DNA from 2 places in the Pseudomonas sp. gcc21 genome. Region 1 is predicted to be linked to the other one. Evidence: predicted binding sites of a transcription regulator. Region 1 holds the regulator's gene; the other holds the start of a gene.
The links. The regulator FliA, encoded in region 1, starts transcription of late flagellar genes. The targets are predictions, from matches to a motif close to CTAAAGTTTNNNNNNNNNNNGCCGNTAA.
Positions count from the first base shown of each region.

Region 2: the regulator FliA is predicted to act here: its motif matches at 14,393-14,420, upstream of HG264_RS18710 (flagellin).

Region 1 is NZ_CP051625.1:1,578,829-1,594,673, forward strand. Features, by position in the region: gene motD (flagellar motor protein MotD) at 1-553, opposite strand, end outside; gene HG264_RS07315 (flagellar motor protein) at 555-1,295, opposite strand; gene HG264_RS07320 (chemotaxis response regulator protein-glutamate methylesterase) at 1,295-2,398, opposite strand; gene HG264_RS07325 (chemotaxis protein CheA) at 2,428-4,659, opposite strand; gene HG264_RS07330 (protein phosphatase CheZ) at 4,672-5,463, opposite strand; gene HG264_RS07335 (chemotaxis response regulator CheY) at 5,483-5,860, opposite strand; gene HG264_RS07340 (RNA polymerase sigma factor FliA) at 6,036-6,770, opposite strand; gene fleN (flagellar synthesis regulator FleN) at 6,770-7,597, opposite strand; gene flhF (flagellar biosynthesis protein FlhF) at 7,746-9,092, opposite strand; gene flhA (flagellar biosynthesis protein FlhA) at 9,124-11,244, opposite strand; gene HG264_RS07360 (tetratricopeptide repeat protein) at 11,471-13,105, shown strand; gene HG264_RS07365 (EAL domain-containing protein) at 13,102-15,444, shown strand; gene HG264_RS07370 (LLM class flavin-dependent oxidoreductase) at 15,538-15,845, shown strand, end outside.
Region 2 is NZ_CP051625.1:1,703,636-1,719,480, forward strand. Features, by position in the region: gene fliH (flagellar assembly protein FliH) at 1-65, opposite strand, end outside; gene fliG (flagellar motor switch protein FliG) at 131-1,150, opposite strand; gene fliF (flagellar basal-body MS-ring/collar protein FliF) at 1,143-2,870, opposite strand; gene fliE (flagellar hook-basal body complex protein FliE) at 2,918-3,250, opposite strand; gene HG264_RS18705 (transposase) at 3,776-4,024, shown strand; gene HG264_RS07910 (sigma-54 dependent transcriptional regulator) at 4,401-5,792, opposite strand; gene HG264_RS07915 (PAS domain-containing sensor histidine kinase) at 5,789-7,033, opposite strand; gene HG264_RS07920 (sigma-54 dependent transcriptional regulator) at 7,157-8,632, opposite strand; gene HG264_RS07925 (flagellar protein FliT) at 8,805-9,101, opposite strand; gene fliS (flagellar export chaperone FliS) at 9,112-9,492, opposite strand; gene fliS (flagellar export chaperone FliS) at 9,937-10,305, opposite strand; gene fliD (flagellar filament capping protein FliD) at 10,305-11,765, opposite strand; gene HG264_RS07945 (flagellar protein FlaG) at 11,862-12,266, opposite strand; gene HG264_RS18710 (flagellin) at 12,341-14,302, opposite strand; gene HG264_RS07955 (hypothetical protein) at 14,738-15,670, opposite strand.

The DNA of each region.
Region 1 (15,845 bases):
TCGGGTACAGACGCGAGCGTATCGGCACGTTGTCGGTAAAGCCTTCCACATGAACCGGGTTGTCATAGGGCGCCAGAATTCCGGCTATCTTTTCGGTCAGATGAAAGGCGTCGTCCAGCGGCAAGGCATCACCGCTGGGAAACAACAGACCCGAGCTCAACTCGATCTCAATCCATAATTCATTGCCGCGCACCTCGATATCGCCGGCACTGATCAGATCGCCAAAGGCTGCTTGCATCGCCTTGGCGATATCCGCGAGGCTGTCACTCTCCGAATCGTTAACCGCGTCGCTGCCGCCATCATGCTCCCCCATCCCTTCAATCGGGCTCAGGCTGCGCGGCGTGGTCTCGCCTATCTGGATGGGATTGATGACCTGCTGCGGCTGATTGAAGGCGCCGCCGAGCGTATCGGCAAGCACTTTGTATTTCCCTTCATTGACCGACGAGATGGAATACATGACCACGAAAAACGCGAACAACAGGGTTATGAAATCCGAATAGGAAACCAGCCAGCGCTCGTGGTTTTCACTTTCACGTGTGCGACGCCGGCGCATATCAGTCCAGGAAGCCTTCGAGCTTCAGCTCGATAGAACGGGGATTCTCGCCTTCGGCTATGGACGAAAGGCCCTCCAGCAGCATCTCGCGGTAGCTGGATTCCTGCAGCACGACGGATTTGAGCTTGTTGGCCACCGGCAACAGAAACAGGTTGGCCAGCGCCACACCGTAAATGGTCGCCACGAAAGCCACCGCTATGCCGCTACCCAGCAACGAGGGATCGGCCAGATTCCCCATGACGTGGATCAGCCCCATCACCGCGCCAATGATGCCGATGGTCGGTGAATATCCGCCCATACTCTCGTACACCTTGGCGGCGGCCATGTCGTGGTTTTCGCGCGTGAGCAGATCCACCTCGAGAATGGCGCGCAATGTTTCCGGCTCGCAACCATCGGCCAGCAACTGCAGCCCCTTGCGGGCGAACGCGTCGGGCTCCAGCTCGGCCATTGCTTCCAGCCCGAGCAATCCTTCCTTGCGCGCCGTTGTGCTCCAGTTGACTACCTGTCCGATGCCCTCACGGTGACGGCTGCGGGGCGGTACGAATATCCAGCCGAGAATGCCAAGTGCGCGCTTGAAGACAGGAAGTGGCGTCTGGATGAGTGCGGCAGCCAGCGTGCCGCCGATGACAATCATCGCCGCCGGCCCGTTAAGCAGGGCCGCGATGTGGCCGCCCTCGAGATAATTACCACCAAGGATGGCAACGAAAGCCAGAATAACGCCGATAATACTCAGAATATCCATCAGCCAATCTCAGCGAGATAACGACCGATATCGTCCAGGCTATAGATGCTGTCGGCCAGACCGGCCTTGGCTATAGCCATCGGCATGCCATAGATCACACTGCTCGCTTCGTCCTGCGCCCAGACCGAACTGCCAGCCTGCTTGAGCATGCGAGCGCCCTCGCGACCGTCGGCCCCCATGCCGGTCAGCACTACTGCCAACACCTTGTCCTGAAATGCCTTGGCCGCCGAACCAAAGGTGATATCCACGCAGGGCTTGTAGTTGAGACGCTCGTCCCCGGGCAGGATGCGCACCGTGCCGCGACTATCCACCATCATCTGTTTGCCACCGGGGGCCAGCAATGCCAGACCGGGGCGCAGCATGTCGCCATCCTGGGCTTCGCGGACACTGATACGACAAAGCTTGTCGAGCCGCTCTGCAAAAGCCTTGGTAAAGGCTGCCGGCATATGCTGAACCAGCAGCAAGGGTGCCGGAAAGTTGGCCGGCAGCTGAGTGAGCACCTTTTGCAGCGCAACCGGTCCGCCTGTCGAGGTGCCGATGGTGACAAGCCGGTAGCTTTTACGGCGCGGCGCCGGGCTGACAGCTGGCGCAGCCGTGCTGCGCGCCGGAGCAACCGGCTGGCGAAGCGGCTCGGTGCGGGGAGCGACAGAAGACTGAACCGGGGCCACGGCAGGCGCGGGCGCGCTCAATCCCAGTGAACGGCGATTGGTACGCGCTAGGACATGCACCCGCTCACAGAGCAGTTGACGCACCTTGTCCGGATTGCGGGAAATGTCCTCGAAATTCTTTGGCAGGTAATCCGCCGCACCGGCGTCCAAGGCGTCCAGGCTCACCCGCGCGCCTTCGTAGGTCAGCGAGGAAAACATCAGGACCGCGGTGGGACAACGCTGCATGATCTGTTTGACCGCCGTAATGCCGTCCATCACCGGCATTTCGTAGTCCATGGTGATCACGTCGGGATGCAGCGCAAGCGTCTGGTCGATTGCTTCTTGCCCGTTCGAGGCGGTACCGACTACCTGAATCTGCGGATCGCCGCCGAGGATTTCGGCTACCCGGCGCCGGAAGAATCCCGAATCGTCGACAACCAGTACTTTCACCGCCATATTGACTCTCCCTGAGTACCTGCGCCGTGCTATGCGCGGCGCGCGTAGCGCTTGAGCAGGCTGGGTATATCGAGAATGAGCGCAATGCGGCCATCACCGGTAATCGTTGCGCCAGACATGCCGGCGGTTCCCTGCAACATGCGACCAAGAGGCTTGATAACCACCTCTTCCTGCCCGACCAATTGATCCACAACGAAACCGACGCGCTGGGTACCGACCGAGACGATCACTACGCTGGCAGCTGAACGTTCGGTGGTATCTGCAGCGCCAGGCATCAGCCAGCGCTTGAGGTAAAACAGAGGCAGGGCCTTGTCGCGGACGATGATCACTTCCTGACCATCCACCACATTGGTGCGGGACAGATCCAGATTGAAAATTTCATTCACGCTGACCAGCGGCAATGCGAAGGACTGGTTCGCCAGCATGACCATCAGTGTCGGCATGATTGCCAGCGTCAGCGGCACCTTGATCGCGATGCGGGTGCCCTGCCCCTTGGTCGACTGGATCGTGATACTGCCGTTGAGCTGGGAAATCTTGGTCTTGACCACATCCATGCCAACGCCGCGCCCGGACACATCCGAGATCTCGGTCTTGGTGGAAAAGCCGGGGGCCAGAATGAGGTCGAAACACTCACTTTCGCTCAACCGCTCGGCGGCTTCGCGTTCCATCATGCCCTTCTCGACCGCCTTGCGCCGAAGTACTTCCGGATCCATTCCGCGACCATCGTCGGTAATGGTCAGCAATATATGATCGCCTTCCTGCTCCGCAGCGAGCACCACTTTGCCCATCCGCGATTTGCCAGCGGCTTCGCGCTCGTCTGGCATCTCAACGCCATGGTCTACCGAGTTGCGTACCAGGTGAACCAGCGGATCGGCCAGCGCCTCGACCAGGTTCTTGTCGAGGTCAGTTTCCTCCCCGATCAGCTCGAGCGTGATTTCTTTCTTGAGAGCACGTGCAAGATCGCGCACGACACGCGGAAAGCGGCCAAACACCTTCTTGATTGGCTGCATGCGGGTCTTCATCACGGATGACTGCAGATCGGCCGTCACCACATCAAGATTGCCCACAGCCTTGCTCAGCTCCTCGCCGCCAGTGCTCGCCCCAAGACGCACCAGGCGGTTGCGCACCAGCACCAGCTCGCCGACCAGATTCATGATTTCGTCGAGGCGCGCTGTGTCCACGCGCACCGTGGTTTCTGCGGGATGTGCATCAGCAGCGGCCGGTGCTTTTGCCGCGACGGGCTCGGGCTGGCGGGCGGGTGCAGGTGCAGCAGCTGGCCGGGCATCGGGTCTGGCCGCAGCGGCAGCGGTGGTGTCAGAAGCTGAGTCAACGTCAGACTTGCCCGGCGCCTTGCCGGTGCCATGCAGTTGATCCAGCAGCGCTTCGAATTCATCATCGGTAATATGATCGATACCTGCCGAGTCTGCGGCAGGTTCGTCCCTGGAAACAGCTTGCGCCGCGTCTGTCGCGCCCGGACCTTTGCCGGTGCCGTGCAACTGATCCAACAAAGCTTCGAATTCGTCGTCAGTGATGACGTCATCAGACGCGCCAGTGTCCGGTATCGATGCGCTGGCAGCCGCCGCTACGGCCGCAACAGGCGGTTTACCTGCTCCGTGCAGTTGATCAAGCAGGGCTTCAAACTCTTCGTCGGTTATTTCATCGCTATCGCTATCGCCGCTACCCGCACTGCCGGCAGACACAGGCAAAGCGGATTCAACGGCCTCGGCAGAGGGCTCTGCCTGTAGCGCGTCCAGAAGTTTCTCGAACTCGTCGTCGGTGATATCACCTTCGCCGCCGGCTGCTTCCGGAGTGTCCACGGTGGTCGCTTCTACTGTCTGGTTCGAGGTGACAGGCTCATGGTTTTCGCTCGCCGCTGGTTTCGCCAGCAAGGCCAGCGCTTCAAGCAATGCAGGCTCAGCGGGCGTGGGCGTCTCGCCTTCGCGCACCTGAGCGAACATGCTGTTGACCGCATCAAGCGCCTGCAGCACGACGTCCATCAGTTCGGAGGTCACCGAACGTTCGCCCTTACGCAGGATGTCGAACACGTTTTCCGCGATATGACAGCAGCCAACCAGTGCGTCCAGTTGCAGGAATCCGGCACCGCCTTTTACGGTGTGAAAGCCGCGAAAGATCGCATTGAGCAGATCGGCGTCGTCCGGACGGTTTTCCAGTTCTACCAACTGCTCGGACAACTGCTCCAGGATCTCTCCGGCTTCCACCAGAAAGTCCTGAAGAATTTCCTCATCCGCGTCAACACTCATGCACTCGCTCCCTTAAAAACCAAGACTGGACAGCAAATCATCGACTTCGTCTTGCCCAGACACTACGTCTTCCCTTATATCGGCATGAATCTGCGGACCTTCACCCTTTTCTGGGGCTTTTTTCGGCTGTACGCCATCGCCGTGCTCGATTCCGGCAAGGCGATCGACCTTCCCGGCCATACGCACCAGACTCACCAGGCTTTCCTCTACATCGTGAACCAGCGTCGTTACACGCTTGATGACCTGGCCAGTCAGATCCTGGTAATCCTGAGCGATCATGATGTCGTTCAGATGGGTCGAGACGGTTGTCGCAGACTGCTCGGTGCGCGTGAGGAATTCTCCGATGCGTCGAGACAGGTCGCGAAATTCATCGGCGGTCATTTGCCGGCGCTGCAGACGCGCCCATTCGAGGCGCAACGCCGCCGCCTCTTCGCCAATCTCGGCGACATGGGGGGTGCTGCTTTCCACCAGATCCATGGTGCGATTGGCAGCCTTGTCGGTGAGCTGCACGACATAGTCGAGACGGTCCGAGGCATCGGAAATCTTCGAGGCTTCGCCGCTGTCGCCCAGCGCGTGGGAGGTGTCGATCTGAAAATTCACGATGGCGTTGTGTAACGCCCGGGTAAGCTGGCCTACCTCGTGATACAGCCCGCGGTCTCGGGCCTGATTGATCGCGTGCACCACCAGCACCGCTTCGCTGAATTGCCCATTTTCTAGATACTCAACGAGCTGTAGTGCATGCTCCTTGAGGGATTGCTCAAACTGTTGAGCAGTCGCCTGGCCGGGATCCTTGCTTAACGCCATCATCTGGTACCCCGGTTGGTTATTTCGGCTGAACGCGCTCGAAAATCTTTTCGATCTTTTCCTTGAGCGCCTGGGCAGTGAATGGCTTGACCACATAACCGCTCACACCTGCCTGGGCGGCCTCGATGATCTGGTCGCGCTTGGCCTCGGCTGTGACCATGAGCACCGGAAGATGCTTCAGACGGTCGTCAGCGCGAACCGCCCTGAGCAGGTCAATACCGCTCATACCGGGCATGTTCCAGTCAGTGACGAGGAAATCGAAATTGCCGCTCTGGAGCATTGGCAAAGCAGTATTGCCGTCATCGGCTTCAGCGGTGTTGGTGAACCCGAGGTCACGCAGCAGGTTCTTGATAATGCGCCTCATCGTCGAAAAATCGTCGACGATGAGAATTTTCATATTCTTGTCCAAGTAAACCTCCGTACAAACCAGAAAAAAGTGCAGGTTCGCACTCTGCTGAATTCATGTCCCTGAGCGAGAAGCGCTCAGCAAGTAAAGCGCGCACCCTAAGCTGACCCGCCGGCAGGCGACACAGCCACGGCTGCGATAGCCGGACCAGAGATCCGGCTATCTATTATTCGTTCTTCCAGGCGACCAGGCGTGCGCGCAACCTGGCGGCGCACTGGGTATGCAGCTGACTCACCCTCGATTCGCTCACGCCCAGCACCGCGCCAATCTCCTTGAGATTCAGCTCTTCGTCGTAGTACAGGGAAAGCACCAGCCGCTCGCGCTCCGGGAGGCCTTCGATGGCCTCGACCAGTGCGCCGCGAAAGCGCTCGTCATGCAATTCGCCCTGGGGCTCACCCTCGGCGTGCACATCCGCCGCCGCACCGGATTCGAGCAGATCCTCGAAGCTGAACAGCTTGCTGCCTGCGGTGTCGCCAAGAATCGCGTAGTAATCCTCAAGGCTCATCTCTAATTCGGCCGCAACCTCATGATCTTTAGCGTCACGTCCGAGCCTGGCCTCCACTGCGCGGATGGCATCACTGACCATGCGCGTATTGCGGTGAACCGATCGGGGCGCCCAGTCGCCTTTACGAACCTCATCCAGCATGGCGCCACGAATGCGGATGCCGGCGTAGGTTTCGAAACTGGCGCCCTTTGAATGGTCGAATTTGCGTGAAGCTTCGAGCAGGCCGATCATGCCCGCCTGCATCAGATCTTCTACCTGCACGCTGGATGGCAAGCGCCCGAGCAAGTGATAGGCAATGCGTTTGACGAGGGGAGCAAACTGTTCGACCAGCAGATCCTGCTGACCCGCTGCACGTTGGGTACGGTTGTACATATAGGCTCCACTGGCGGACGCGATCATGAATCTGCCCCCGATTGCTGGACCAGACGTTCCACAAAGAACTCCAGGTGACCACGCGGGTTAACCGGCAACGGCCAGGCATCAACCTTCTGCGCAATGCCGCGAATGGCCAGCGAGGCCTTGCTTCGCGGGAAGGCGTCAAATACCGCGCGCTGTTTCTGCACCGCTTTGCGTACGGATTCGTCATAGGGCACCGCGCCGACATATTGCAGCGCCACGTCCAGGAACCGATCGGTCACCTTGGTCAGTTTGGCGAAGACAGTGCGGCCTTCCTGCGGCGTATTGACCATGTTGGCCAGCACCCGAAAACGGGTCATGCCATGGTCGCGATTGAGCAGCTTGATCAGCGCATAGGCGTCAGTAATCGAGGTCGGCTCGTCGCACACAACCACCAACACTTCCTGGGCGGCGCGCACGAAGCTCACGACCGAGTCGCCTATTCCGGCAGCGGTGTCGACTATCAACACGTCAATGTTGTCGCCGATGTCACTGAAGGCCTGAATAAGCCCGGCGTGTTGCTGCTGGTTCAGGTTGACCATGCGCGCCGCACCTGATGCGGCGGGAACGATGCGGATGCCGCCGGGGCCGTCAATCAGCACATCCCGCAGGTCACATTTGCCATCAAGCACGTCCGCAAGCGTGGCCTTGGGCTTGATACCCAGGAGCACGTCCACGTTGGCGAGGCCAAGGTCGGCATCGAGCAGTACGACCCGACGCCCCAACGCCGCCAGCGCCATGCTGAGGTTGACGGATACGTTGGTTTTGCCGATCCCGCCCTTGCCGCCGGTGACCGCGATAACCTGAACCGGATGATTGCTGCCCATCTGTGTGGATTACCTTGTAATAAGAATTCGTGTTAGCAAATTTGTAAAAATCGCACCGTGTCTGCTACAGGGCGGCTCACTGACGGAACGCCGGCCTGGTTCGCTTGCTGCATGCCGCCGTGAGGCGAAGTGCGCTAATCACCGGCTCTTAACCTGCATGCAGTATACCTGCAAAGACATTACCCATCGCCTCGTCAGCAGGCGCTTCGCCAGCATGGCTGGCCATGTTCACCGCGCGACTGACCAGCTTGTGTCCGACCGCTTGACAGATGTCGTCCGGAATGCGCTGGCCATCTGCCATATAGGCTACCGGCAAAGCTTGTTCCATAGCCAGACCCAGGGACTCACCCAGCGTGGCAGCCTCATCGATCTTGGTCAGGATACAACCGGACAATCCGCAGGACTTGTAATGATGGTAGGCGGACTTCAACACCTGGTACTGGCTCGTCGCGGCCAGCACCAGCAAGGTCCGCACCCGTTGCCCCTGCGCCGCCAGCTCGTTCAATTGACTACGCAGTTGCGGATCCTGACCTTGCATGCCGGCTGTATCGACCAGCACCATGCGCTTGCCGGCAAACTCCTTGAGCACATCAGTCAGACTGTTCTGCTCATCAACCACCCGCACCGGTACATTCAGAATACGTCCAAGCGTACGCAACTGTTCATGCGCGCCAATCCGGAAGGTATCCATGGTGACCAGCGCAACATGCTGACTGCCGTGTTTGAGCACATACCGTGCTGCCAGCTTGCCGAGACTGGTGGTCTTGCCGGCGCCTGTCGGGCCAACCAGCGCAATCACACCGTTCTGATCGATCAGTTCGTCCCGGATGACCGGAATGCTATGAGACAGATGCGCCAGCAGCATGCGCCAGGCCTGACGGATATCGGTCACATCAGCCACTTTAGCCATCAATTGCTTGCTCAGCCCTGCCGGCAGGCCGAGCTGGGTAAGCCGACGCCACAAGCTGGCCTGATGGGGATTTTGCTGATTGATCTGCCCCCAGGCCATGTTGCCCAGCTGGGTCTCGAGCATTTCACGCAGGCCTGCCAGTTCGGCGCGCATTGCACCGATACCGCTTTCCCCAACCTCTGCTTGTGGAGCTGTGCTCACACGGGCTTGCGGTGGGGCCTCAGCGGCGTGTTCGTTCTGCAGCCGTGCCAGCAGCTGCTGCGCAACGGGCGAGCCCTGCTCAACAGCCTGACGCATGGCTTCGCCGAATAACTGGCGGTTGACCTGGGGGCCGTCTGCAGACTGCCCGCCTTCGGCCAGCTGGGCACGCGCCTTGACGATGCGCTCCTGGGTTTTCTTCAGTTCCTGATCCAGGCCAGGTGTGGGTGGGGTCACGCGAGGCGCCTCATAGTCCAGCGCCGCTGTCAGTTCCACGCCGCCGGCGACCCGGCGGTTAGCGATGATGGAGGCGTCCGCGCCCATTTCGTCGCGCACCAACTTCATCGCCTGACGCATATCAGCGGCAAAGAAACGTTTTACTTTCATGGCTGACCTCACCTGTCCTGGTACTGACTATTCATTGTTGGCCCACCGTCGCAACGATGGTGACCTGCTTGCTGTCCGGTATTTCCTGGTAGGACAGTACATTGGCCGCTGGCGCCGCATAGCGAACGAACTTGGCCATCATCCCGCGGATCGGTCCGGCTACCAGAACGATGGCTGGCTTGCCCTGAACCTCCTGCCGCTGTACCGCATCTGCCAGTGACCGCTGCAGCTTCTCGGCCATGCCCGGCTCGAGCATGACGCCTTCTTCCGCGCCTTGCCCCGCCTTCTGAACACTCTGTAGCAATATCTGTTCCAACCTGGGCTCAAGCGTGATCACAGGGAGCTCGGCGTCAAGCCCTACAATGCTTTGCACGATGGAGCGGGATAATGCGACCCGCACAGCGCCGATCAGGGCGCCAGTATCTTGACTCCGCCCCGACTGGTTGGCGATGGCTTCAGCGATGGTCCGGATGTCACGTACCGGCACCTGTTCTTCCAGCAGACCCTGCAGCACCTTGAGCAGACCAGACAGCGAGATCATCCCGGGCACCAGCTCTTCGGCCAGCTTCGGCGAAGCCTTGGCCAGCACCTGCAGCAGTTGCTGAACCTCTTCGTGACCAATCATCTCGTGGGCATGCTTGTGCAGGATCTGGTTAAGGTGGGTAGCAACCACGGTGCTGGCATCGACCACCGTGTACCCCAGTGACTGGGCCTGATCGCGCTGCATGACCTCAATCCACACCGCCTCCAGGCCAAAGGCCGGATCCTTGCCCGCGATCCCCTTGATCTCACCGAATACCTGACCCGGATTGATCGCCAGCTCCTTGTCCGGATAGACCTCGGCTTCTGCCACCCCGACGCCCATCAGCGTCACGCGGTAGGCATTCGGAGCGAGATCGAGGTTGTCTCGGATGTGTACCGAGGGCATGAGGAAACCCAGATCCTGCGACAGCTTCTTGCGTACACCCTTGATGCGCGCCAGCAACTGCCCACCCTGGTTGCGGTCCACCAGCGGAATAAGGCGATAGCCGACCTCAAGACCGACCATGTCAACCGGCGTCACGTCTTCCCAGCCGAGTTCGCGGGTCTCAGGGCGCTGCGTTGCCGGCACCTGGGATTCCTTGCGCTCTGTTTCGGCAACCTCTTCAAGCTTGGCTTTCTGCTTCTGCGCAATCCAGTACGCACCGGCAGCAGCCAGCGCGCCCAGACTCAGAAAGGACACATGCGGCATGCCTGGGATCAAGCCCATGAGCACCAGAATCGCTGCGGCAATCCCCAGCGCCTTGGGCGAGGCAAACATTTGACGCTGCACCTGCGCGCCCATGTCCTCTGAAGTCGAAACGCGGGTCACCATGATTGCCGCGGCAGTGGACAGCAACAGCGAAGGAATCTGCGCAACCAGGCCATCACCGATGGTCAGAAGCACGTAGATGCGCCCAGCGTCAGCGAACGACAATCCGTGCTGGGCCATGCCGATGGCCAACCCGCCGATGACGTTGATGAACAGAATCATCAAACCGGCTACGGCGTCGCCACGGACAAATTTGCTGGCACCATCCATCGAGCCGTAGAAGTCAGCTTCCTGGGCTACTTCACTGCGGCGTAGCTTGGCCTGCTCCTGATCGATGATGCCGGCATTCAAGTCCGCATCGATGGCCATTTGCTTGCCCGGCATGGCATCCAGGGTAAAGCGTGCGCTCACCTCCGAAATGCGACCAGCGCCTTTGGTGACGACCACGAAGTTGATAATCATCAGGATGGCGAAAACCACCAGACCAACCACATAGTTACCACCGATCACTACTTCGCCGAAGGCCTGAATCACCTTGCCCGCTGCATCTCCACCTTCGTGTCCGTAGAGAAGTACAACCCGGGTCGAGGCTACGTTCAGCGCCAGGCGCAAAAGCGTGGAGACCAGCAGAATGGTCGGGAAGACGGCAAAGTCCAACGGGCGAAGCGCATAGGCGCAGACCAGCAACACCACCAGCGACAGCGCGATGTTGAAGGTAAAAAACACGTCCAGAAGAAACGGCGGCACCGGCAGCATCATCATGCCGAGCATGACCAGCAACAGGATTGGCACGCCGAGGCTGCCATGGCGCAGCCCAGCCAATCCGGTTCGCATGTTGCTCATCATCTGGGAACGATCCACTGCCATGCGCTAGCGCTTCCTGAACAATTAATTGACGCTGAAAAGGGTGTGACAGACCCTTACGCAAGAAGCGTTCCAGTTGAGAACAGTGTCGAGCTTACGGAATATGAACCAACCGACTAAAACCGCGTCCTAGCAGTGATAATGTTGGCTCATGACATCAAAATCACATTCTCGGCAAGGTAGCGACCAAAACGGCATACGCCGACTGGAATAGAGAAAGTAGATGCGCTTAATACCCAAAACAGTACTCGCCTGCGTGACGCTGAGCGTTGCAGGCTGCGTAACCACGCCCGGGCAACAGACACCGTTGTCCAAGCCGGCCGAAGTTATTGCAGAACAGAAACAGAACCTGACGGACTTCATCGATGGAATGAACGCCTCGGAAGAGGCTCGTACGCAGGAAGTAGACAAACTGCTGGCTCAGCCAAGGATCGATCCGCTTACGGATTATCTGGCGGAACGTCCTATTGATCTTCGATATATTCCGCACCGCCAACGCGTCGCCAGGGAACGGGACAAGCGTTGTGACGAGGTCGGTGAACGCTACGCCGATATGGCTCCTACTGTCGAAAACCTGGCCCAGCTGAAGGAGCTATACAGCCACTCCTGCTACGCCCAGGTCAACGCGTTCGAGCGGCGCGTAAATAAAGCCCTCGCCAAGTACAGTCCGGCCCAGTCCTATAGCCCGTTCCCGCCTTTTATGGTCGGTCTCGTTTCGGCAATATCCAAAGTGACGGATCCGCAGCCGGAAGCAAAACAGCCTGACGCCAGGGACGGTTCGAGCAGTCGAGCCGCAGCCAAGCCGCCCGTCAACGAGGCCGGCATGCAGGTCAGCAAGGCCACCGAGCAACCCGCCGGGGCATCCGACAATTCGGCCGCTGCGCGCGCCCCTATTGCCGAAACACGTACAGCCTCTACAAGCACCACTGAAACGGTAGCGCGCGCCGCCGAAGCACCGCCATCTGCCACATCTGAAACGGAACGCAAACAGGCCGGGGCTGAATCCGCTGCATCCAGGCCGCAGGTGGCAGCTGCCACTCAGCCCGCGCCAGCACCTGCACCAGCCACCACCGCAGCGCCCGCCGCAAAGCCCGCGTCAACATCCAAACCCGGCTCTACGCTCGACAAGGATAGCCGCAAACACGCCAATAACTGCTACCTGCTGTTCGCCATCCGTAACTATCAGGAGGCGCACGGCGCCTGCCTGTCGGCTGCCCGTGCCGGCGATGCCAAGTCGCAGCATCATATCGCCTCGCTGGCACGTATCAGTAATGAAGCCGATGCTGCTGTTCATTGGTCAAAGTTGTCCGCCGAGCAGGGGTATGGTCCCGGCCAGCTATTGCTGGCTGATCTTTATACCAAGGGTGAAGGCGCGGTACGCGACGAGGCGCGCGCGCTTGAGCTGGTTGAACAGGCCGCAAGCCAGGGCCTGGCCGAAGCGCGTTTCCGCGCCGGCCAGGCTTACCTACAAGGCAAGGGCACGGAACCTGACCAGGCCAGGGCACTACAACACCTTGAGCAAGCTGCAGCGCAGAACCATCTGGCAGCCCAGCTGGCCCTGGCCGAGCAGTACAGCTCCGGTGCACAACCCAATGCCAGCAAATCCAGAGAGTGGCTCAAGCGAGCCGCTGCCCAACAATCTGCCGAGGCACAGTACACACTCGGTCTGAGCTACGCCCAGGGTACCCCTGACGGCCAGGAAGCGCTTGAAGCGTACGTCTGGCTCAGCAAAGCCCTGCTCAATGGCGAAACCCGCGCGCGGTCCCACCTTGAGCGGATCGCCAGATCCCTGACACCCGAGCAACTCCAGCTCGGGCAACAACGAGTCCAGTCGGACATGCGAGGCAGACGTTCGTGAGAGTCGAAGGAATGACTCCGGTCAAACGGTCCATCATGATAGTTCTCGGGCTTTTGGTCGGCCTTTTCATCATCGGCATGTGGCTCATGTCCAGCCTCAACCTGGACTTTGCCCAGAAAACCATGTCGCAACTGCGCCAGCATCAGATCGCTGACACCTTCCATGCCAATCTGGACCGTATCAATGCACATCACCGGTTGATGGAGCAGAACACCCGCGAGCTGGCGCGCATGGGGCAGCTTTTCGGCAAACAGCAATCCCTGACCGGCCGGCATAACAAGCAGGAATTGGAAGAAGCCCTGGCGCAGACGCTGAATGATGTCGAGGGCGTGAGCGGTGGCGGAATCTGGTTTGCTCCTGACGCCTACCAGCCGGGGCCTTTCGCCGTTTACGGTTTTAAGGTCGGGGATCAGCTGGAAGTGGTAAGCGATGATATCAACTATGCCGAGCGCGACTGGTATGCGCAGATCGAGCCTCCCAATGAGCGTATCTGGGATATGGGAACTCGATTCTACTGGAGCCCCGCCTATTACCACTCAAGCACGGACAAGGTTGTAGTCAGCCTCAGCACGCCGATACGCGATGAACAGCAGCAGGTCATTGGCCTGGCATCCACCGACTGGCGAGCAGATGAGATCATCCGCATGGTCAGCCGCGTGGAAGTCACACCCGGCACCTTCTCCTTCCTGATCGACTCCGACAATCGCAACCTGTCCAGCCTGTCCCGCGCCGATGATGTACGCCGCGCACAACAGCTGATGGACGCCATTTCACGCAGCGAACTACACAAGCAAACCAACAAGATCCAGCCGCCGGATATTCTTTCCAGCCCCTTGATCGCCTCTCCGATGCAGCGCATGACGCTGACGGTGAACGATGAACCCTACGCACTGTTCTTTTCGGAGACCGTCGCGGGTATGGTGTTCGGTATCGGCGTGCCCAAGGCAGAAATAGATGCCGCCATGACACCCATGCGCGAGCGCAATCTGCGTATCGCAGCGATCATCGGCATTATTTTCCTGATACTCGCCGGGCTGGTGCTCTATATCATCGCCGGCACGCTGCGCCAGCTGAGCAATCTGTATACCGACTCACTGACCAGGATGCCGAACCGGGAAAAGTTGCTTGAGGACCTGCGCAAGACCGACTCAGCCGCCCTGCTGCTACTCAATCTGGATGCGTTCAAGCAGGTCAATGATTTTTACGGCCACGAGTGCGGCGACCACGTCATCATCAAACTGGCTGAAGCTTTGCAACGTTTCATGACGAGCCGGGCCGCCTGGCGCAATTGTCAGCTGTACAGCATGCCTGGGGATGAGATGGCGATCGTTATCCCCGGGCACCACGCCCCCGCCTCGCTGCCGCCACGTCTGGAAGAGGTGGCCAAGTTCATCACGCTGATGGATATCACCTGGCAAGGCCATGATATCCCCCTGAACGCTACTATCGGCGCGGCCAGCACGGTACAGCCTGACAATTCACGGATGAACGGCGAACAGTTGCTGCCCTCTGCAAGCATGGCGCTCAAACTGGCCCGTCTCAGCCGCGTCAGCCACTTCGTTTATGATCCGGCTAACCGGGTACGTGAAGGCTATGAGCAGAACCTGATCTGGGCCAATCGCCTGAAGAACGCTCTCGACGAAGGCCGCATCGTTCCGTTCTTTCAGCCGATCCTCGATGTCCGCAGCGGGCGCATCGACAAATTTGAATGCCTCGCGCGGATGATTGACCTCAACGGGCACGCGGTCAGCCCTGAACAATTCCTGCCGATTGCCAAGAAGATTCGCCTGTACCGATTCATCACCCGGGCAATGATCGAACAGTGCTTCCAGCGTTTCGCCAACTGCCGATACGATTTTTCGGTCAACCTGTGCTGTGAGGATCTGCTCGACGCTGAGCTCACCTCGTTCATCCTCGAACAACTGGACGGGAACGAACTGGCTAACCGGGTCATTTTTGAGATTCTGGAATCCCAGGGGATCGAAAACTACAGCCAGGTTCGGGAGTTCATCGACAAGGTGAAAGCCATGGGTGCACGCATCGCGATCGATGATTTCGGCACGGGCTACTCCAACTTTGAACACCTGCTGCGTCTGAATATCGATCTGATAAAAATTGACGGCAGCCTGATCAGCCGTCTCGACGACAGCGAAGATGCGCTGACCCTCACCCGAGGCATCGTTCAGTCGGCCAGGGAAATGGGCGTTCACACCGTGGCGGAATACGTGCACAGCCCTGAAGTGCTGGAGCAGGTTCAGGCATTGGGAATCGACTATGCACAGGGCGCCTATATCGGGATGCCCGCCGGCGTATTGATCACCGAGGTGGAGCTGGTCTAGCGCGCCGGAACCTTGAGCCGCAGAGGGATCCAAGCATTGATGGCAGCGTCCGGCAGTCCTATGCTCGGCGCCACTGAAATGCAGGAGTAGCGTATGCCTTCCCCCGTCGTGCCGTTGTCGATCCTGGATCTGTGTCCTGTTCCCGAAGGTTCTGGACCAAGGCAAGCGCTTCACAACAGCCTGGCGTTGGCCAGATATGCAGAACAGCAAGGCTATAACCGTTTCTGGGTGGCCGAACACCACAACATGACGGGTATTGCCAGTGCTGCCACCTCAGTGGTCATGGGTTATCTGGCAGCCGGTACCGAGCGCATACGCATTGGATCCGGCGGCATCATGTTGCCTAACCACGCTCCGCTGCAGATCGCCGAACAGTTTGGCACCCTTGAGTCACTCTACCC
Region 2 (15,845 bases), 120 kb from region 1:
CTCCACAGGCTGAACGCCTCCGGCTTGCTGCCCCGAATCAGATCGCTGTCTTGTTTGTTTTTCATTCCGCCCTCTGAGGCTGATACCCATTAACCACCGTCAACCCGTCCCGCCGCAGCACCATGGCGCGTCAGATCATTTCCTCGCCGCCCTTGGTGCCCAGCACGATTTCGCCGGCATCGGCCATGCGCCGGGCGATGGTCAGGATTTCCTTCTGCGCCGCTTCCACTTCGCTGATACGCACCGGCCCTTTGGCCTCAAGGTCATCCAGCAGCAATTCGGATGCGCGCTTGGACATGTTACGCAGGATCTTGTCCTTGATGGCTTCATCCGCGCCCTTGAGCGCAACGATGAGGATCTCGCTGGATACTTCACGCAGCAGCGCCTGAATACCTCGGTCGTCCACATCTGACAGGTTATCGAAGACGAACATCAAGTCTTCGATCTTGGTGGATAGATCCTGGTCGATATCGCGGATAGCCTCGATCAACTGTGATTCGGTGGTGGATTCGAGGAAATTCATGATGTCTGCGGTGCGCTTCACACCACCCATGTTTGCGCGGATAGTGTTCGAATTGCCGGCGAACTGTTTCTCGAGAATTTCGTTCAGCTCTTTCAAGGCTGAGGGCTGGACAGTATTCAACGAGGCGACCCGGAGCAGCACATCCAGGCGTACCTTGTGATCAAAATAGCCGATTACCTCTGCGGCCATATCGGGGTCGAGATACGCCACCACGATAGCTTGAATCTGCGGGTGCTCGAAGCGGATGACATCCGCCACGGCGCGCGGCTCCATCCATTTCAGGCTATCCAGGCCGGAGGTGCTGCCGCCGAGCAGAATCCGGTCGACGAGATTGTTGGCTTTGTCCTCGCCCAGCGCCTGGGTAAGCATGGTGCGAATGTAATTGTCAGCGCCGACTCCCAGCCCGGTCTGATCACCGACCACGCTGATGAAGTCGCCCATCACCTGCTGGACCTGTTCACGCTGAACGGTACGCAGCCCGGCCATTGCAGTGCCGACGCGCTGTACTTCCTTGGGGCCCATGTGCTTTAGAACGGCTGCCGCATCGGATTCACCCAGGCTCAGCAGGAAGATAGCCGCCTTATCGAGCTTGCTCAGTTTTTGCAAACGCTTGGCATCATCACTCATCGTCGTTAATCCACTCTTTGACTACCTGAGCCACACGGCCTGGGTCTTCGGCCAGCAGGCCTTTTATCGCATTCAACTGCTGTTCATAACCGGCGCCCGGCGGGGGTAACAAGGCCGGTGCAGGTGAACCTGAACCGGTCAGACTGACGCGGTCTTCGCGCAGATCCTCGTCCATGCCGCCCAGATCGTCCACTGTCGCGGGATACCCCCCCGCAGTGGCCGGGGTGCGGTTATTGGCAGTCAGGTTCTTGAGCACTGGTCGCAACACGCCGAACACCAGAATCAGGACGAACAGGATGCCCAGGAACTGCTTGGCCATGTCCCAGACCCAGGGTTCGGTCCAGAACGGTGGCTCGGCAATCGGCTCCGGCGCACCTGCCGGGACGAACCGGCTGTTGATCACACTTACGCTATCACCGCGCGCCTCATCAAAGCCCACCGCGTCTTGTACCAGACGAGTCAGCTGCTCGATCTCTGCCTCGGCAAGCGGAACGTGCACGGCTTCCCCTGTCTGCGGATCAACCTGCAGGGTGTGGTCTACCACCACCGCGACGGAAAGTCGTCGCAGCCTGCCCTGTTGCTGACGGGTATAACTGATTTGGCGATCGAGCTCGTAATTGCGCGTCGATTGTTCACGAATATCCTTCGGCGGCGCGACGACAATCGGCTCACCGGTTTCCGGATCAATCACCTGCTCAGGCACGGATACCGCGCCGGGTGGCTGATTGCTCAATGCACCGGGTATCCCCTGTGGACCACCAGCACCGCTGGCGCGCTGCTCATTGAGGATCTGTTCGCTGCGTATGGATGCTTCGGGATTGAAGCTTTCAGAGGTGGACTCCACCGCGCTGAAGTCGACATCTGCAGACACCTCGGCCTTGTATCGACCATCGCCCAACACCGGCTGCAGGATATTGTGGACACGGCGAGTGTAGGTATCTTCCAGCCGCCGTGCATGGTCAAACTGGCGTCCGGCCATGGTCAGTTCGTTAAGCTCGGCCTGGTCGGACAGCAGATTACCGTTCTGGTCGACGACCGTGACCTGTTCCTTGCTCAACTCGGGAACACTGGTCGCCACCAGGTTGACGATAGCCATGACCTGGGCTGGCTCGAGGCTGCGGCCGGCATACATTTCGAGCAGTACCGACGCGCTGGGTTTGCGATCATCACGCACAAACACGGTCGAGCGTGGCATGGCAATGTGCACCCGCGCCGCCTTGACGTTGTACAGGCTGGAAATGGTCCGCGCCATTTCACCTTCCAGGCCGCGACGATAGCGCGTGGTCTCCATGAACTGGCTGGAGCCCAGACCCTGCTCACGGTCCATGATTTCGAAGCCTAGATTACGGTCAGTCGGGGTCACGCCGGAGCTGGCCAGACGCATACGCGCGTCGGCATAGTCCTCACTACGCACGAGCAAAGTACCGCTATTGGGCTCGACCTTGTAATCAATACGGCTTTGCTGCAGCACCTCGAGCACCTGAGCCGAATCATAGTTATCCATGCTGCCGTAGAGCGGACGATAGTCCGGCTCCTGCGACCACAACACCACGGCAAAGCCAACCGCCACACTGGCGGCCAGACCGACCAGCAGGGCAAACTGCCGCAGCATCGGCAGCTGCGCAAGACTGTCCAGAAAAGCCATACCCAACAGGGGCTTACGCTCGGGATCAGGTCCCGGGGCGTTGCGCGTGGCGGGTGTATTAGGCGTTGCATCCATGAAAACTGTCCTCGGTCAATCAAGGCGGGAGGTGAGAGGAATCGGGGTCAGATAGGCATCTTCATGATGTCTTCGTAAGCGCTGATCATCTTGTTACGCACCTGGGTCATCGCCTGAAACGCGACGCTGGATTTCTGCGAAGCGACCATCACCTCGGTCAGATCAATACCCGGCACGCCGCGCTCATAACCGCTCTGCAGCTCGCCAGTGGTCTTCTGGAGTTCGTTGACCTTGTTGAATGCCATCTTGAGCATGTCGTCAAAGGCGGGAGCGTCAGCGCTCTTCTCGACCTGCGCCGGCGCCTGGGGCTTGCCCATCGCTTCCAGCTGCATGCTGCGCATTTGCAACATCAGACGATTCATCTCGACACCCTGGGTCATCTCAATCTCCATGCCGTAAGAAATTTGACGGCGCTTTCGGCTTTGAGACTACTGAAGCAATATTGGTGCCAGATGAGGATCGGCTGCCGCTAGCGTGGCGTCGTCACATACACAGAGCAGGTCTGTTCACAGAAACAGCAGGCGCAGCACAGACAAATTTGTAGGAGGCGCGACCCGCGGCGATCAAATCCGCAACCGCTGAATAGCCGCGTGCCGAGCGCAACTCCTGCGACCCGGTGTAATGAAACGCAACTAGCATCACAATTTGATGGATATCACATCGCAATCAACGTGACACCTGATTCAATAAGTCATCATCCACATACTTGTTACCAATGACACTCAACCCCCACTCCCAATCCCTTCGCAAAGGCCGCCGATCCGAGCCCGGCCACTACTACCTCATCACCGCCGTCACACTCGATCGCCAGCCACTTTTCCAGGATCTTCGGTCCGCCAGAGTGCTTATCAACATACTCCGCGAGGCATCTGCAAGAAATCAGGCGCAGACCTGCCTATGTGGTCATGCCAGACCACTTTCACTGGCTCATGCAACTGCAAGACGAAAGCCTCTCGAAAACCGTACAACGGATCAAACGCCTGACCTCCGCTCAGCTTGGCAGGCGTGTCTGGCAGGATGGGTTCCATGATCGGGCTGTAAGGAGCGAAGAAAACCTCAAGGCCATGGCGCGGTACGTTATTGCCAATCCGCTTCGCGCTGGACTGGTGGATTCGGTGGGCGATTATCCGCATTGGGATGCTGTATGGCTTTGAACGTGGTCTATGCTATGTCGTGCCTGCCAGCCCTGATCACACCTCCCGACAATGAGTTCATGTTGGGTTCGTGAAATTAGAGAGAATGCTGCCAGGATTTGAGATAGGTACTGGCTCGGTAGCAACGGGCGAGGCCCGATCGCCGCGGGTCGCGCCTCCTACAAATTAGCGCCGTGCCGATTGCGGATTTGTGGCCTGAATTGGCGCCGTGCCGATTGCGGGTAAGTGCCCTGAATTGACGATGAAGTTGCACCAAACCCCATCTCATCCAACGCACAAAATAACCCGTAGGAGGCGCGACCCGCGGCGATGTGACCACAGCAACAGAGAAGCTCAAACCAGAGCACGCGCAGCCAGCAGGTCCGTGCCAACCCGCCTAAACCCCACCCCCCTCAACTATAAAACCGGCCTCCCGCATTCTCGCCAACTTGTACCGCAATGTCCGCGGACTGATACCGAGGCGCTCGGCGGCTTCCTTGCGCCGGCCCCGTTCCGCACGCAGCACATCCAGAATCATCTGGTACTCATGCCCCTTTACGCCCGATTCGAGATCACCTGCGACAGGGGGCGCAGCAGCCACTGATGAAGCGGGCAAAACCTGCGGCTGAACAGTCGCTTGAGAGGAAATCGCCGCACCCGGCACCATTCCCAGGCACAGATCCTGCGAACGAATCACCCCGCCCTGCTGCAGGATCATCGCGCGCTGCACCGCGTTATCCAGCTCACGCACGTTGCCCGGCCAGGGATGCTGCCTCAACGCCTGCCGGGCATCTTCAGCAAACTGCACGCGGGTCTGATTCATCTTGCGCATGTGTTTATTCAACAGCCGTTCGGCTATCGGCAGGATATCGCCGGGACGGTTACGCAGCGGCGACCATTGCAGCGGGAAGACACCGAGCCGGTAATACAGGTCTTCGCGAAAGCGCCCCGCCGCCACTTCCGCAAGCATGTCGCGGTTGGTGGTGGCGATCACGCGGATATCCAGCTTGATCAGTTTACGGCCGCCGACCCGCTCGACCTCGCGCTCCTGCAACACGCGTAGCAGCTTGGCCTGCAGCGCCAGCGGCATTTCGGATATTTCGTCGAGCAATAGAGTGCCGCCGTTGGCCTGCTCGAACTTGCCCGGCGCAGCCGCAATGGCGCCAGTAAAAGAGCCTTTCTCATGACCGAACAGCGTAGCCTCAAGCATGTTCTCGGGAATAGCCGCGCAGTTGATCGCAATAAACGGCTGGTCTGCACGGGGGGAATGCTGGTGAATATAACGGGCGAGAACCTCCTTGCCGGTGCCGGACTCGCCTGAAATCAACACGGTGGAGTCGCTGGCGGCTACCCGTGCTGCCAGCTGTAGCAGTTGCTGACTGGCAGGCTCGACCGCCACCGGACCGTTTTCATTCAGCGGCTGCAGACGGCCCTGGCTGTGCTGGGCAATCAGATCCAGCAGCGCCCTGGGCTCAAAGGGTTTGACCAGATAATCCACGGCGCCGTCGCGCATGGCAGTCACGGCCTGCTGCACTGTGCCGTAAGCGGTCATGAGTAGAACTGGCAGTTGCGGATACTGCTGATTCAGAATACGCAGCAGATCGTGCCCATCCATGCCCGGCATATTCACATCGCTGACCACCATCGAAACAGCTTCGCGCTCCAGCAGCTTCAACGCAGCTTCAGCACTCTCTGCCTCGAAATAGTCATAACCGCCCAGCGAGAGCGTATCGGCCAGCGCCTCTCGCAGGCTGCGGTCGTCTTCGACCAGCAATATCCGCGTCGTCATTGGCTGTGCTCCTCATCCAGCGGAGCGCGCTGCACTTCACGGGCAAAGGGCAGCAGAATCTCGGCGCACGTGCCCCAACCCGCCTTGCTGCGCATATAAAACGCCCCGCCATGTGCCCTGGCCACGGACTTGACCACTGATACACCGAGCCCTGTGCCTTGCTCACGCGTGGTATGAAAGGGTTCCCCGATGCGTGCGAGCTGGGCTGTGGTCATCCCGGCGCCCACGTCCACCACGCTCAGACTCAATTGATCTTCGATCAGACGCGCGCACACCTTCAGCCGCGCAGCGGGCGAACCGGCCTGTATGGCGTTCTCGATAAGATTGTTGACGGCGCCGACCAGCGTCTCGCGGTTGCAGCGCAGCGTCAGATGACCCGGACAACGGTCCACCCACCGGCACACAGCGCCGCCCTGCTCTATCAGCGGCTCGGCCTGTTGGCGCAAGGCGGCAAACAGGTCGCCCACACTGATTCGGTCTTCCAGTGGCAAGTCGCCTTTGGCAAACAACAGCATGTCGCGCACCTGGTGCTCAATGCTTTCCAGCCGGCCTTTCAGGCGCTCGCTGAAGCGCAGGCGATGGGTGTCCGCGAGCGCAGGATCGGTGAGGTGACTGGCATATAGGAGCGCCGCAGAAAGCGGTGTACGGATCTGATGGGCCAGCGAGGCGACCATGCGGCCCAGAGCCGACAGCCGTTCATGCCGCGCCAGCTGGGTCTGCAATGCCCGGGTTTCGGTGAGATCGGTAATCAGGATCAGCTGGCCCGGTTCACCCATCAGTGAACGCGTCGCCATGGAGACGCGACGGCCGCTGCGCAGCGACACTTCGTGGTAATCATCCTCACGCGGCGCAAAACGTTCGCGAATGAGGTCGCGCCAGAGCATGCCTTCGATGGGTTCTCCCAGCAGCTCGCGCGCAGCGGGATTCACTTCACGCACAACGCCACGCCCATCAAGCACTACTACCCCGCCGGGCAACAGATCGAGCAGATTTTGCAGCCGACCGGCCAGGCGCGCTTTTTCAGCCAACTCGCGGGTGCGCTGCTGGCTGACTTCGGCTAACTGGGATTTCAGCGTTGCGACCTGCTGTTCAAGCAGCGCATAGGATTCAGAAAGCTGACCAGAAAGATTACTGAACTGCTGGTAAGCCTGCTCAAGAGAGGCAGCATCCCGCGTTTCAGCCTCTGCGCTGCCGGCGGGCAATCCATTGTCTTGAGGCAAATGCTGAGCAGGTACGGCCATGAAAATCCCCTGATGACGAAAACGCTCTTCAACAGGGGATATAGCAAGGCCTATGCCATTAAAATCAAACCCTTATAAATCAATGACCTATATGGAATTACGCAAAGCAGCGTCAGTCTTTTGTCATTCTTCAACGACTTCAGCGCCGCGGTTCAGGCCGTATTTCCGCATCTTCTCGACCAAGGTGGTACGGCGAATACGCAACCGCTCGGCGGCACGTGCCACCACGCCGGAGCATTCATCCAGGGCCTGCTGGATCAGCGTCTGCTCCAGCCCACCGAGGTATTCCTTGAGGTCCAGCCCTTCGGGCGGCAGGAAGGCGGGACTATCCAATCCGACCAATCCGTTGAAGGCTTCCCCGCGCTCGTCGTCTTCGCTCTCTTCATGCTGGCTGCGCAGATCGCCGTGATCATCCTCAACGTAACGGAATTTTCGCGGCAGCTCGTTCACGCCGATCACGCCATGGGGATGCATGATCGCCATGCGCTCGACCAGGTTTGCGAGCTCACGAACGTTACCCGGCCAGTCGTGCTGACAGAGCGACAGAATGGCCGAGGTGCTGAAGCGAATCGAACCACGCTTCTCACGTTCCAGGCGAGTGATCAGCTCATTAAGCAACAACGGCAGATCCTCAACCCGCTCACGCATCGCCGGCATTTCGATGGGGAACACATTGAGGCGGTAAAACAGGTCTTCACGGAAAGTGCCCTGCTCGATCATGTCTTCAAGATTTTTGTGTGTGGCCGCGATAACGCGCACATCGGCGGTCTGCACCTTGTTGCTGCCCACGCGCTCGAAAGTGCGTTCCTGCAGCACACGCAGCAGCTTGACCTGCATCGGCAGCGGCATATCGCCGATTTCATCGAGGAACAGCGTGCCGCCCTGCGCTAACTCGAACCGCCCAGCGCGCGTGGTAATCGCACCCGTAAAGGCGCCCTTCTCATGCCCGAACAGCTCGCTTTCCAGCAGCTCTGCCGGAATCGCGCCGCAGTTGACCGGCACAAAAGGCGCTTCGCGGCGGGAAGAATGGTAATGCAGGTTGCGCGCAACCACTTCCTTGCCCGTCCCCGATTCACCCAGAATCAGCACGGTTGCCTCGGTGTTCGCTACCTGTTGCATCATCAGTCGCACAGACTGAATGCTGCGGCTGGTACCGACCAGGCTGCGGAACAGGTTGGGTTCGCGCTGGCTGCCGCGCTTGTTACGGGTGTCCACTACCTCGCGATACACCTGCGCGCGGTGCAGCGAATCCAGCAATTGGTTGTAGCTCAACGGGGGAGCCAATACGGCAAGCAGACGTTGACGCAAATGCTCTGGCCATGGCGTGGACTGGTGCCCATCGAACAGAATGATCGGTAGATTCGCATCCCACTTATCGAGCTGGGTCAGCAATCCCTGCGCGCCTTGCGGATGATCGCAGCGGCCGAGAATGACACAGCGCGCCGCAGCCGGGCTGTCGAGCATTGCCTCAACATCCGCCTGCCACGTCTCCGAACAGGTGATAACCGCGTCTTCGCCTAGAAACTCGAGAATGACCTGCAGGTCACGCCGGCTTTCCGGGCAGTCTTCGATCAACAAAATGTGATTGTTTGGCAACATAAGGGAGTGCACTAGTCCTGTTCACAGGCAGCCGATCATTGGCGTGATGGCGCAATGCCATGCCTTTGTAAGATGAGTCAAAGATAGACATATTTGTGATGGGAGTCAAATACTTGGCGCACTAAAACTGCTATGCCGGCAAACTGCCTGCATCAGCTCTACAGCGGGCATTTCAGCTGAACATCTGATACACCTTGGCGCTCTGCTTGCTGCGCTGCAGCCCATGCAGTTCGTCGGCTAGCTTCCCCTGCACCGCCTGACATAGCGCGATGACTTCCTTATAGGTTTCGGAGAGAGAGGTTAACACCTCGGCCAGGGCTTGCTCGTTGCGGTCCGGCTGCTCCATTGCCTGACCGACCAGCAGCCGGCACAGCGCGTCCAGTTCGCCGACCTGCTCCCAGTCCCCACCCTGCACCGCCGCGATCAACGCTACGTGCGCGTCTTCCAGTTGTTTGACTGCAACAGCCATGTCCGTCTCCTCAGGCCTGAATCGCATCCCAGCCTTCTTTGATCTCGCGCAACAGATTAGCGACTTCATCGAGCACAGCCGGATCATTCTTCAAATTGGCGTGGCTTAGGCGCTGAATCATGAAAGCATAAAGATTATCCAGGTTAGCTGCCAGCTCACCGCCTTTTTTGATATCAAGCGACTCCCGCAGCCCGCTCACAATGCCGATCGACTTACCGATCAGCTCACCCTTCAATGCAACGTTGCCATACTGCATGGCACCCTTCGCCTGAGCAATCCGCTGCAGCCCGCCCTCAAACAACATCTGAATCAAACGATGCGGATCAGCCTCAGTTACCTGGGCGTTCACGTTAACGTTCTGGTACTGCTTCATCGCGGCGTAGGCGTTCATTACGAAATATCCTGGAGTGTATTGCACATGCTTGATATATCGGCAGAACGGGGAAAACTTGAAGGGTAATTTGGATGTTCGTTAAACCCAACGGGACGTCGCTCCTGGGTATGTAGTGCGCCTGCGCTACGCCAACAATCCATCCGCCCGACAAAACCCTGTCGTAGAGCAGGCGCTCTACAACCCCAGGCAAACCCAGCTTCCCTCCGGCACATCGGCGTTGGCCTGCCCCCATCGACAATCAGCCCACCGGTACAACTCGCCGCAGGAAGCCACCCCTGGGGGTGTAGCGCGCCTGCGCTACGCCGAGCTCGCAAACCACACCAAACCCCGCCGGCGCGCTCGAACGCCGACCGGGGCACTACTCCCCGAAAAGCGGCCCTCCAGAAACAACAAGCCCCGGTCTATAAACCGGGGTTCGTCATTTCAGCAGCACACAAAGCCCTACTTAGGCTCAATCCAGTCCCAACCTTCCTTGATCTCCTCCAGCAACCCCTGCACTTCATCCAGCGACCGCGGCGTATTATCCAGCGCCACGCCGGCCAGCTTGCGGGTCATGTAGTCGTAGAGCGAATCAAGGTTTTCGGCAATCTCGCCGCCGAGATCCTTATCCAACGACCCCTGCAGCGCACCGATAATACTCAGGGTGCTGCTCACGGCCGTACCGCGTCGCTCCGGGTTGCCGCTAGCCTGAGCGTGTCGGGCAAGCTTGACCCGCTCGATGGCGCCATTGAGCAATAGCTGCACCGCGCGGTACTGGGAAACTTCCTGAGCGATGTTGACTTGCTTGTAGGTGTCGATGGGGCTTTTCATTAGTTATCCTTTTTTACGACGCCGGGCAGACTGTCGAGGACGCCGGTCAGGTATTCGCTGGTGCCCGCAAGCTGGCCAATCATAGAATCCATTGCGTTGAATTGTGCGAGCAAGCGACTTTCCAGCTTTTCCACCCTGCGCGTTAAAGCCAGCCGTTGATCATCAACGCTGGCAAGAGTGTTTTGCAAAGACGTGGTGCGGCTCTCAAGAAGACCGCCGTTTGCAGTGTACGGAGCGACGCGGCTTTCGAGCTTGGCCATCAGCCCGTCTCTACCGGTTAGAAAGCCCGCCATGCTGTCGAAATTATCCTTGAGGGCCGCATCAAACTTCGTATCGTCAAGCTTCAAAGAGCCGTCGCGTTGAGTTGAAATGCCCAAATCGGCCAGGACGCGCAGCCCACCTGTATCGCCGATTACAGATCCCAGCTCACCGCGAATAGCAGAGGTAAAGGACCGTACCGACGCATCACCTACCAGCGCAGCAGCAAGTGGCTCGCCATCATCGCCACCAACCGGCGTCACCTTGGTCAGTGACCCGACGGTCTCCATCATCTTGTTGTAGGCATCGACGAATTTCTTAACCTGGGTTTTTATACCTGCACGGTCTTCCGACACATTGAGATTGACGGTATTTCCCTTCTCGATGTCCTCGGCGGATTGTGCTGATTTCAACGTCAGGATGACGCCGTCCAATGCACCTTCAACCGTATTAGTTTCACTGCTGATCGGGATGCCATCAATCGCCAGGTTGGCATCCCGCGCATAGCTGATCACCCGTGCCCCGGTTGACTCAGGGTCAACCTCAGGCAGTTTGAAATCGGCCGGGACGGTTGGACTGAAGGCCAATACACTGAGATCGCTATTGACCTCGCCGGTAGTATCCACGGTGACGCTGATATCTTTACCGGTGCCTGAGTCGCTTGAACTCAATATCAATCGCGCCCCACCGCCACCGTTCGGATCATTGATGACCGTCGCGCTTAAACCGCTTTCCTTGCCGGCTGCGTTAATGGCATCGCGAATACCCGTAAGACTGTTATTGGCATCGGTCACATCAACCGTCAGTGATTTGTCGCCCGCTGTCACCGTCAGTTTGCCCGTGCCGATTGCGTCAGTGACATTCGGCACTTGGCTGAGGGCGACCTTGCTTGTCTGTGCGAGATTCAATACCTGGACGCTGTAGTTACCGGCTGACGCCTTGGACGTTGCCGCGACAGAAAACACATCCGCCTTGCCGGACGAAGCGCTGCGCTTTTCAAAGAGGGCCGGGCTGTTCAAGTCCTTGAGGACGGTCTGAAACTCAGACAGAGCATTGCGAAATTGGCCGAGACCGGAGAACTTGGCAGTGGTGGCCTTTTCCAGGCGATTGAGCTGCGCGTTTTTTGGCGCCGCCTCAGCATTGACCAGGGCATCCACCATACCGCGGATATCCATCCCAGATCCGAGCCCCATAATTGCCATGTGCCTGCCTCCCGACTAGTTTTTGACGGTCTTGCTACTGCGTCGCCTATTCCGGGACTGTAGCAAGCAACGTGCCAGCCAACCCCGTACGTTCTATCAGGCTTCTGCCTTGAAAAGCAGGCTGCGAATCTCGGACAGGCTTTCGGAGAGTCGTAATGCCTCCTCCGAAGGGATTTGCCGAATAACGTTCCCGCTGGCGCGGTCCGTTACGTTGACAACCGTACGGCCGCTTTCATGGTCCAGAGTGAAGTCGATGTCACGGCTGACCGATTGTACAAACTGCTGCATGTCAGTGACCGCCGATTCGAGCTGGTTGCGCTCGGCATCTGCAGGCTGCTCGACCGGTAGCTGAGAAAGGGGTTCCACCGGTGCAACCGTGGAGTTGTGGTGTGCTGCGCCCGCCTGCCTGCTGGCAGGACGATTGCTGAGGCCCGCCTCGGCCGGTCCAGCAGAACTGGTAATACGGCTGATCTCAAACGGCTTGTGTATGCCCACTTCCATGGTGCTTACCTCGCATAGGAAAAAGCGGAGGAAGGGTCGCCCCTTCCCCCGCATTCGTTACCTCTTACCTACCCTTAGCCGAGCAGGCTAAGGACGGCCTGGGGCAACTGGTTGGCCTGAGCCAGCATCGCAGTACCAGCCTGCTGCATGATCTGGTTCTTGGTCATGTTGGCCGATTCAGCAGCATAGTCGGTATCCATGATACGACCGCGGGCAGCGGAGGCGTTCTCGGATACGTTCTGCAGGTTGCTGATGGTGGACTCGAAGCGGTTTTGGACGGCACCCAGGGAGGCGCGGGTAGAATCGATTTCTGAAAGCGCCGCGTCGATCGTAGCGATGGCGGACTGAGCGCCGTCTACAGTGCTGATGTCGATTTTTTCGACAGACAGTTGGTTGTTAGCTCCTTCCGCGACCCCAGATTTAGTCAGTGCATCAGAATCGGCTACATCAAAGCCGAGATTGCTCAAACCCACGTTACCTGCCACTTCAGACAGCGTGATCTCCGCCTCCCCACCTTTTTCGGTAGTGACAAAAGATAGCTTGCCCCCATCCACAGTTGCGCGGACCTTACCTGACAGTTCGTCATTAGCCGCCAGTTTCTGGTTGACGTTGTCAGCCAGTGCCTCGACGGTGGTGTAATTGCCTTCAGTCATCTCAATTGTCTGAGCTGCACCTGTGCCCAGAGCGATCTGGAAGGAAGTGTTCGAGGAGTCCAGATCACCTGTGTTCTCACTACGATCAGTGGCGCCTGTTCCAAGAGCGCCGAAAAGCACATCAGCACTTGCCCCGCCGACGGTTAGAGCTTCGCCGCCCAAGGTTCCCGTCTGAGTCAAAGTCAATTTGCCGTCAGCATCTGCGCTCGCAGCGACAAGCCCGGCCAAAGTGCTTTTCCCGATCTTGGAGTTTATATCTTCGGCTAAGGCACTAGCATCGGCATAATCTTGATTGAGGGTGATGGTTTGCGCTGCGCCGTTGCCCAGAGCGACAGTGAAGCTACTATTAGCAGCTGTGTTCGCAGCCGATGCTGCCGCTTCAGTCGTTGGGGTGCCGAAAATGGCAGCAGAACCATCTTCGGAGGCATGCGGGGCGACTGTAATAGCCGTCCCAGACGCTGAGTCGCCAACCTCTCGCAGCCCAACCATGCCATCATCGCTAGCGTAAGCCTCCACTGTCGGAGTGCCGCTGCCATAAGCGGTTTCAATGGCAGTATTGACCGCAGCCGCCATATCCTCAGCAGATTCGTAGGTCTTCGCTGTCACTTCGACAGCAAGCCCTGCAGACGGCAGGCCACCACCGTTAATAGTGAATTTATTACTTGCTGCGGTAAGCGTAACGTCGTTTGTATCGATATCAACTGAACCCTTGATATCAGATTTGACGCCCGCAACTGTACCAAATCCCAAATTCGCCACTGCAAGTTCGACGCCGCCTGCCACGCTGGCTGGCGTCGCTGTGGTACCGATGGTCAAGCTATTCACTTCTTTCGCGGCAACTAGCGTGGCAGCAGTCGCCTCACGACTAGCGGTAGTGCCCATATCAGTAGTCCGGAAGCTATCGATCTTGAGACTGATGGTCTGATTGGCCTCAGCACCTACCTGAATATTCTCCGAAAAATTTCCGTCGAAAAGAGACTTGCTGCCAAATTTCGTTTGTGTGGAGATGCGATCCAGCTCGTTTTTCAGCTGCACCACTTCGTCATTCAGAGCCTTGCGCTCGGAATCACCGTTACCGCCGTTAGCGGACTGCAAAGACAAGTCACGCATACGTTGCAGGATGTTGGTGGATTCCTGCAGAGCGCCTTCAGCGGTCTGCGCCAAGGAGATACCGTCGTTGGCGTTCTTGACCGCAACACCCAGGCCATTGATCTGGCTGGTCAGTCGGTTGGAGATCTGCAGGCCGGCTGCATCGTCCTTGGCGCTGTTGATTTGCGAACCAGAAGACAGACGCTCAAGAGAAGTCTGCAGGTTGCTGGAAGAACTACCCAGGTTACGCTGGGCGTTAAGCGAAGCTACGTTTGTGTTTACTGTAAGTGCCATGGGTAATTCTCCATTAGACCGAAAAGGTATGCCTGATGCGACTCATGGGCCGGCTATCCCAGGCACCCATTGTGTTCGCGTTCAGTTACTGTATCGGCGTGGTGGCCAAGAGCTTTAGGCCTTTCCTGAAAAAACATTTTTTGCTGGCTTGACAAAGGGTTGTACAGCAAGAAACGTACGCAGCGCCGATGGGAGGGTTATCGGTTAAGGGTGGGAAAGCTTTAATGGGGAAGCTGAAGAATCAGTACGAGCTGGTGCTCGAACTTCCCAGGGGGAAACCGGTGCGTGGCCATGGGCGCCTTTTTTGAGGGCTTGCTGGGAACGTCGAGCACCAGCTCGATGGGCGGTTTAGCAGAAGATCGGTACGCCGATCGATGAGGGAGCCCGGCTCTCATGCAGAGAACCGGGCGGTGGAGCAGATTTGATCCGTTGTTGCTAAGGCGCCAAAGACTGCAGCAAGCGCCCATAGGACAATTCGTTTTTTGCTGCTGCTGCCTTGTCGCCGCAGGCGATGCCTTCGCCTACGTATTTCACCGTACATTCTGCCTTGAGTGTCAGAACGTCACCGCTCAGCTCGGACGCTTCCGCCATGGTGATGACCTGCTGGAAGTAAGTCGGCGGGCGGCCGTATTGGTCGAAGGTGGATATCAGTTGTTTGACAGTGGCTGGATCATTTCCCTCGGCCAAGCGGGTATGCTCGACATGCATGGTGAGAGAGGGATAGGTTCCGTTCAGGCCCAACGCCAAATTCTGCTGCATGGATGACTTCTGACGCTGGGCGGCGCGCAGTTCGTAGAAGGACTGGCGCAGAAAGTTCTGGTGGGTTGTATGCGGATTGACTGCAGATCTCATGAGTTTTTCCGAGTCGGCCAGCCTGCCCCGGGACACTCCCTCCCGAGCCTCTACCACTTGTACCAGCCCTTGCCAGATTCGCTCCGTCTTTTGGGTCTTGCTGATGGCCTGCCAGTTTTTTACTTCCAGCGCGGGAGCCGGCGCGCCTGCGTAATGCGCATCCACGTAGGTCAGCAGATTATCGTAGCGTTTCTCTGCGGCGTCATGATTCTGGCTGAGTTTGTTCACAAAGGAGCCGACGCTGACAGCGGATTGATCAAGAAAACCACCCAACAATTCACCCACGCGTGTTTTTTCCAGCTCGGGATCATTGACCATAAAGAGCTGATCAATCAGAGCATTGCGCTCGCCCTGGGCGGTTCGGTTGCGCTCTTCCCAGATGGCCATCTTGTCCAACAGGGTAAACATGGCGTCACTGTTGTAACCAGCAGCAACCAGCAGATCAACGCCTAGCTTGTCTGCTTCAAGCTCCTGCCGACGCGTCCAGCCTGGATTGATGAAACCGTCAGAGACCATGAACGCGGTGAAAGTGGAGAAATTGGGGTCAGATGAACGTTTCGGAGTGGTCCATCAGGAATGAATGTGGACGTCCGGGCCAGATGAGAATAAACCAGATGCACACGAGCCCGCGTTGGACCTCTGGGCCAGATGAGGTAGAAATTGGGGTCAGATGAACGTTTCGGAGAAAACC